DNA from 2 places in the Oceanobacillus sp. FSL K6-2867 genome. Region 1 is predicted to be linked to the other one. Evidence: riboswitches for the same ligand, from Rfam matches in the RefSeq annotation. Region 1 holds a riboswitch; the other holds the start of a gene.

Evidence for each region. A riboswitch is a leader RNA that binds a small molecule or an ion and turns the genes downstream of it on or off. The one in region 1 is predicted to bind lysine.
Region 2: it holds a riboswitch for lysine, as region 1 does, so the genes downstream of both, dapA (4-hydroxy-tetrahydrodipicolinate synthase) here and NSQ77_RS02510 (Na+/H+ antiporter NhaC family protein) in region 1, are expected to answer to the same signal.

The regions. Positions count from the first base shown of each region.
Region 1 covers NZ_CP150144.1:544,954-548,379, forward strand. Annotated here, with positions in the region: gene NSQ77_RS02505 (sodium-dependent transporter) at 1-104, opposite strand, end outside; gene NSQ77_RS02510 (Na+/H+ antiporter NhaC family protein) at 490-2,046, opposite strand; lysine riboswitch at 2,212-2,391, opposite strand; gene yunB (sporulation protein YunB) at 2,440-3,216, opposite strand; gene NSQ77_RS02520 (DUF1805 domain-containing protein) at 3,325-3,426, opposite strand, start outside.
Region 2 covers NZ_CP150144.1:879,305-882,730, reverse strand. Annotated here, with positions in the region: gene pdxK (pyridoxine/pyridoxal/pyridoxamine kinase) at 1-125, opposite strand, end outside; gene NSQ77_RS04140 (nitroreductase family protein) at 313-837, shown strand; gene NSQ77_RS04135 (hypothetical protein) at 900-1,163, opposite strand; lysine riboswitch at 1,354-1,531, shown strand; gene dapA (4-hydroxy-tetrahydrodipicolinate synthase) at 1,642-2,535, shown strand; gene NSQ77_RS04125 (DUF2200 domain-containing protein) at 2,804-3,160, shown strand; gene NSQ77_RS04120 (hypothetical protein) at 3,272-3,426, shown strand, end outside.

The DNA of each region.
Region 1 (3,426 bases):
TAGGCAACTGCCGGAAAACGCCAAATGTTCCCCAAGCCGATAGCTGATCCGACTGCAGCCAAAATAAATCCTGCCCTTGTTCCCCATTGTGAACGTGTTTCCATGTCCAAACCTCCCCTTTCTTTTCATACAAGCCTTATATTATTTATATTAGGAAGGTTCATAATAATTACTTTTTTCTGTTGAATTTATCACGTATATAACCTTATTCATAAATGAATCCTTTTTTCCTCTTATATGTAGTTATAATTGCTCACAGGCTTTTTTCATAATAAGTAAATCACTGGCGTGCAGTATATATTTAGAAAACCAGGCACTTGGTAAAGGTATTAAGACGTTCTTTACTTTCTTAGAAGCTTCTGACTTGGAGCGAAGACTTTTAGACGAATGCCTATGTTTCGTTTATGCAGAAAAGAAAGTTTTATATTTTTTTATCCGCAAAAAAAAGATGTGTCATGACATAGCTGCCACAACACATCTTATAATAATCTATTTCGCAGATTTATTTTTTAAAACAGTTTGAAATATAAATACAATCCCAATAAGGAACACAAGTGAAACTGCTAAGGAAAGAAAAACTTGTTCTGTCAATCCAAGCAGTAAAAATCCAAGTATCGCTACAACTGCAGCAAGTACCGCATATGGTAACTGCGTTAAAACGTGATCGATATGATTTGCTCCTGCACCTGTTGAAGACAATATCGTTGTATCAGAAATAGGTGAGCAATGATCACCAAACACAGCACCGGCTAGCACTGCTGCTAATGCTGGCAGTAATAGCTCGACATTCGTATTGCTCATTACTTCTGCCGCAATTGGCAGCATGATACCAAAAGTCCCCCAAGAAGACCCTGTAGACAATGCCATAACAGCTGCAATAACAAAGAATATTAACGGTAAATAGCCAGCACTGATAGAAGAGTTATTAACCAAATTGGCTAAATATGTCCCGGTTTCCAACGTGCTGATTATCGAACCAATCATCCAAGCTAGCACGAGAATGTATATGGCTGGCAGCATCGTTTTTATTCCTTCGACGAATATTTTAGCAACATTCGCCTTTGGCTTTCTTTGAATAAGGTGGAAAATAAGTGCGGTAAGCACTGCTGAAATACCACCTATTGCTAACGATAAATTAACATTTGTATTCGCAAAGGCATCGAGAATCGTCGCTTTACCCTCAGTGGCAGCAATACCTGTTGTGATCATCGCTATAATGGTTGCTGCAAAAAGAACGAATATTGGTATAAACAAATGATATACCTTTCCGTTTTGATTCGGCTTAAATACATCGCCTAAATCTCCCGCAACCGTGTCTTGTTCAGGATTTAAAAGCTCACCCGTTTCCATTGCACGTTTTTCATGTGTACGCATTGGGCCAATATTAAACTGAAAATATGCCACAACAAATACGAGTATTATGGCTGATAGTGCATAAAAATTCATAGGTATCATCCAGATGAATGCCTCGATAGGCTGATATTCTGTGATTCCATTGGCAGCAAATAATCCACCAAGTATCCCAATAATATAAGCTCCCCAGCTTGAAATAGGAGATATTACCGTTATCGGTGCAGATGTTGAATCAATATAATAAGCAAGTTTTGCACGGGAGACTTTATGACGGTCCGTCAGCGGTCTTGCAATTTGACCAACTGCCAAGCTGTTAAAATAATCATCAATAAAAATAATTAATCCTAAAACACCGGTCATAACTTGGGCTCCTGCACGCGTTTTAACACGTTTCATCATCCATTCACCAAACGCTCTGCTCCCCCCGGAAGCTTGTAAAAAGGCCGTCATCATTCCTAATAATAATAAAAACCCAATCAACAGGAGGTTCCCCGTATTTAGCGCTCCCTCTGAAATAAAAATTTCATAAAATACAAGCCAAATTTCCTTCAGCGCCTGTAAGATATTAAAATCATGAATAAACAATGCACCAATTACAATCCCTGATCCCAAGGACAATAAAATTTTTCTCGTCACGATCACGAGCACCAGCATTATTAGTGCTGGAATAATTGAATAAATCGTTCCTTCCATTGTAGTCCCCCCAATAATTTGATAATTGATGTATATTAGAACTAAATGAATTTATTACGAAATGTGGTCGACTGGATATATTTGTTATTGACTTTAAAAAGCAACAAAAAAACAATGACAGAAAATAACCATCATTGTTTTTTACAATATACGTTATCCTCCATTTCGATCAGTAGTTCTCCATGCACATCGTTTTAAGCATGACAGTACATCTCTTGTTCAAAGATATACCAGCAAATAATAAGTTCGACCCTTATTACGCTTCGGCAAATACCCCTTTCATCAACTATCATCGTTGTCATTCTCCAGTTGATTACTGATAATATTTGCGCCTCTACCTCACCGATCTGATAAGGTTTATTATTCAGTTACTTAACATACTATACTAGACTTTTAGTTATTCTGCAAGTCGTCTTTTGGAACAGAAATTGAAGGGCCGTCACTGCCGCCTCCATAAAAATCTGGAACCTTGCCCATAATCGCTCCGCCATCCAGATAAATCTCCGTATTGACAGTTGTTACTTCTGTTGTAAATGGAATGACAATCTGAACATCGGCTTCCACATTAAGATATAAGGACACCCAAGCACCATTAATACCAAATTCCTCCACTTCACGCACTATATTCGTTCGAACATTTCCAACCACTTCTAAGTTTATTGGTATTTTCGGCCCTAGGTTAGAAAGTACTGTATTTCCTGTAACCTGACCTAAAGGTATTTCAACTAATGTTGGATCCTGTTTTGCCAGATCCTCGGCACCATCATTATATTCATATGGCTCTTGTAACGGGTCCTCAAATTCAAGCGGGTCCCCGCGATTCACATTAATGAAAAATTCCTCAACCCGGTCTGTTGCAACTCGATTGATTTCACTGATAACAGAGGAATTCCAATTGTATGTTGCAATCTGCCCCTCATTATCGTAAGTAATGTTCAGCATGTCTTCAAAGCTATAATCCTCAACATATCGAACAGCTGAATTGATCGCCCTTGTTGCAAACTCATCTAATTTTACAGTTGCTGTTTCAATTAAAACCGGTTCAATTCGTTTGTCAATTAATCGAATGCTTAAAAATATACAGACCACAAAGATAATCATCGTTATAATTAAAATTTGCTTCCCTGGAGGCAATGCTGTTCTTTTGCGAAAACGTTTCCTGTGTCTCAACTCAACCCCCCCCTCTGGAATAAATTTATGCTTGTTCCATTAGGGTTAGACTAGGTAAATTGAGAAGCATAATAAAAATGCCTTCCAAATGGAAGACATTTAACTTAATCATGATATTTTTAATAAAGCTTCTTTTCCGGTCATACCTACTTCCCAGCCATACGCTTTAGAAGCATCTGTTATCTTCTGTAATGGAGCATTTAATAATTC
Region 2 (3,426 bases), 330 kb from region 1:
ACGATACAGGTTAAAGCAGTCATGCCATATACATCATGTTCCTGAAATGTTTTTAAGTCAGCAGCGATGCCCGCTCCCCCACTTGTGTCCGATCCTGCAAGTGTTAACGTTTTTTTCATTGTCATTGATAGAACCTCCTCTAAAAAGCTAATTTTTATTATAGCACTTTTGAAGAGTCTGTCACTTCATGAATTTATTTCAGGAAATTTGTCAGAAGGGTTGATTGTTGAAAATCATCTGATATTTAGTGGTCGAAAGCATATTAGTTTGATATGATTAATCTAGAATATAAGGGCAAAGGAGAGGTGTCCGATGGATGTTTTTCAAGCCATACAAGAAAGACGTGAAATTACAACGTATGCTGATCGTTCCATTCCAGATAAGGTTCTAGAAAAGGTTGTGGATGCTGGTTATTATGCACCAACAGGTAATAATCTTCCATCAAAGTCATTAATTATAGTAAGGAATCGACCAAACTTGGACAGTCTTGCTGCAACAACTCCTTATATGAATTGGTTAAAAGAGGCGAAAGCAGCTATTGTCGTTACAGGGAAGCCAAAAATAAGTAAGTACTGGCTGCAGGATGCATCAATTGCTTGTGCGTTTATTTGGCTTGAAGCGGTTGAAGCTGGGCTTGGTGCGGCATTTGGAGCAGTTTATCATTCTGAGGATAAGAAAGAGTCGTTTGTTAGAGAAAATCATGTACGGAAACTATTAAGCATTCCGGAAGAGCATCATATTGTCGCTATTTTAGGAATGGGATACCCGGAAGGAACATTAAAACCAAAAAAACATCTGGCAAGAGAAGATATAGTACATTATGAAACATTTAGCTAAAAATTACGAAACTGTTCTCTAAACATAAGTTTGGACGAACAGTTTCTTTGTTTTACATATGATTATGGCTTTCCGTTATTTTGATTTTGACTTAACAGATCTATCTTTTTTTGTAATGCTGTTATTTGCTGCTGCATTTCTTCAAGCTGCTGATTTAGCTGAATTTTTTCCTGATTATCTTGTAATTCTGCATCTTTTTCCTGTTCATATGTGATAAAGGAACCGATAACTGCCAAATTACTTCCAATGGTACTAATCAAACCACCGACCAGAATGAGCTTATCGCCGAAATTTGCAGGGAGGTCACGATATGAATTGCGCTCCATCTTGATTACCTCCTGTGAATAAAGTTATGTAATAGCATATGTAGCATTCGCATATCCTGCACATCTTTTTGAAAGTTATGATCCTCTGTATCAATTTGAATTTTTCATATGGTTCAAATGCTTGTTTTCTATACTTATCCCTGTTATAATACACATAATAAATAAATATTTTCTTATTTTAGATTTGTAAAGTAAGGGTAGAGGTGCAAATACCATTAATACTTGCGTGGAGGAGAATGAGCTCTGAAGAAATGTGAGGAAAGGGGGATTTGCCGAAGTGGAAGAAGACTCATCTTCTGAAGCTGGGCCTGTTATCAAAGAGATGCAGGACTGTCATATAGGGAACTATATGGAGGGCTATCAAGCTTAGAACGATTAATATTATGTTCTATAAGCGGCAGCGAGCTCTCTCGTTGCTGCTTTTTAATTTTGATCCTAAAGCATAAATAAAATAATTGGATGAAAAGGATGTGTCGATATGCATTTCGGGAATGTATTAACAGCAATGGTTACCCCGTTTAATGAGGCGGGAGAAATTGATTTTGAACGTACAAAAGGGCTGGTTAATTATTTAATAGCAAATGGTACGGACGGTTTAGTAGTTGCAGGGACAACAGGTGAATCACCAACATTAACACATAATGAAAAAATGAAGCTGTTCCAAACGGTTGTAAAAGAGGTAAATGGCAGGGTTCCTGTTATTGCAGGAACTGGATCGAATAATACGAGAGCTTCTATTGAATTGACAAAAGAGGCCACTGCTATAGGTGTTGATGGTATTATGCTTGTGGCACCGTACTATAATAAGCCGTCACAAGAAGGAATGTATCAGCACTTCAGTACAATTGCAGAAAGTACTGCACTGCCTGTTATGCTTTATAATATTCCTGGCAGAAGCGTTGTTAATATGGAATTAGAAACAATTGTGCGACTTTCCGAAATTCCAAACATTGTGTCGGTGAAAGAGGCTAGTGGCGATTTAGATAAGGTTTCAGAAATTATCAGTCATACTTCTGGTAATTTTACGGTTTACAGTGGTGATGATAGCCTTACATTACCAACGCTTGCTGTTGGAGGGACAGGGATTGTTTCAGTAGCTTCTCATATTATAGGTAATGAGATGCAAGAGATGGTAAAGCTTTTCAAGAATGGTGATGTAGATGAAGCTAGTGCTATGCACCGACATATTTTGCCGGTAATGAAAGGTTTATTTTCAGCCCCAAGTCCAACACCAGTTAAAGAAGCGCTGAACCATATTGGGATACCAGTTGGTGGTGTCCGTCTGCCGCTTGTACCATTAACAGAGTTGGAAAGAGAAGCTGTTTGTAAGCTAGCAGCAAAGTACGAAGTGAAAAACGCTGTTGGATATTAGGATCAAGAGTTAAGTTGATAAAAAGACTGTACTAAATTCTTATGGACCAATTGGCGAACATTTTACGGAGAAGTTAAAGAACGATGTCCCTGTATGGTGTATCCCACCCTGAGGCATTGTATGCTTTGTACAAGTATGGCAAAATAGATTAAATGTTTTCGATATTTAATTCAAGAAATAAGCCGCCACCGTCTACGAAACGGTTACTTGTATACATTTGGCTGTTATTAGAACTATAAGACATAAACCATATAGGGGAGGGTCTATCATGACCAAACATAAAATTTATACAATGAGTTTTGCAAAAGTCTATCCCCATTATGTTACGAAGGCGGAGAAAAAAGAACGTACGAAAACCGAAGTAGACGAAATTATTCGTTGGTTGACAGGGTACAGCCAGGAAGAGTTAGAAGGACACCTGGAAAAACAGACAGACTTTGATACCTTCTTTGCTGAAGCTCCCCAGCTGAACCCTTCGCGGGATCAGATAAAAGGGATGATCTGTGGTGTCCGGGTAGAAGACATCGAAGAACCATTAATGCAGGAAATTCGTTATTTGGATAAGCTGATCGATGAGTTGGCAAAAGGAAAAGCGATGGAGAAGATTTTGCGAAATAATAACTAAAAACGGAAAAACGAGGCTGAGACACAACTAAAGTGTTTAATGTTAAAGACGAACGATGCACAAACTTAGCGTAGGAAATATACGTAGACTCCTACGGGAGGAAAGGCATAGGTGAGATACCGAAGTGCGATAGCACAAGGGAGCTCACCAGCCGCCTTAGCGCGAAGTATATTTCCGGAGCGGGTATTTGCACCAACCATGTTCGGACTTTGTTTGACAGAAGCACTTATGTCCCAGTCTCGTTTTTTTACTGAAAGCGGGAGTTA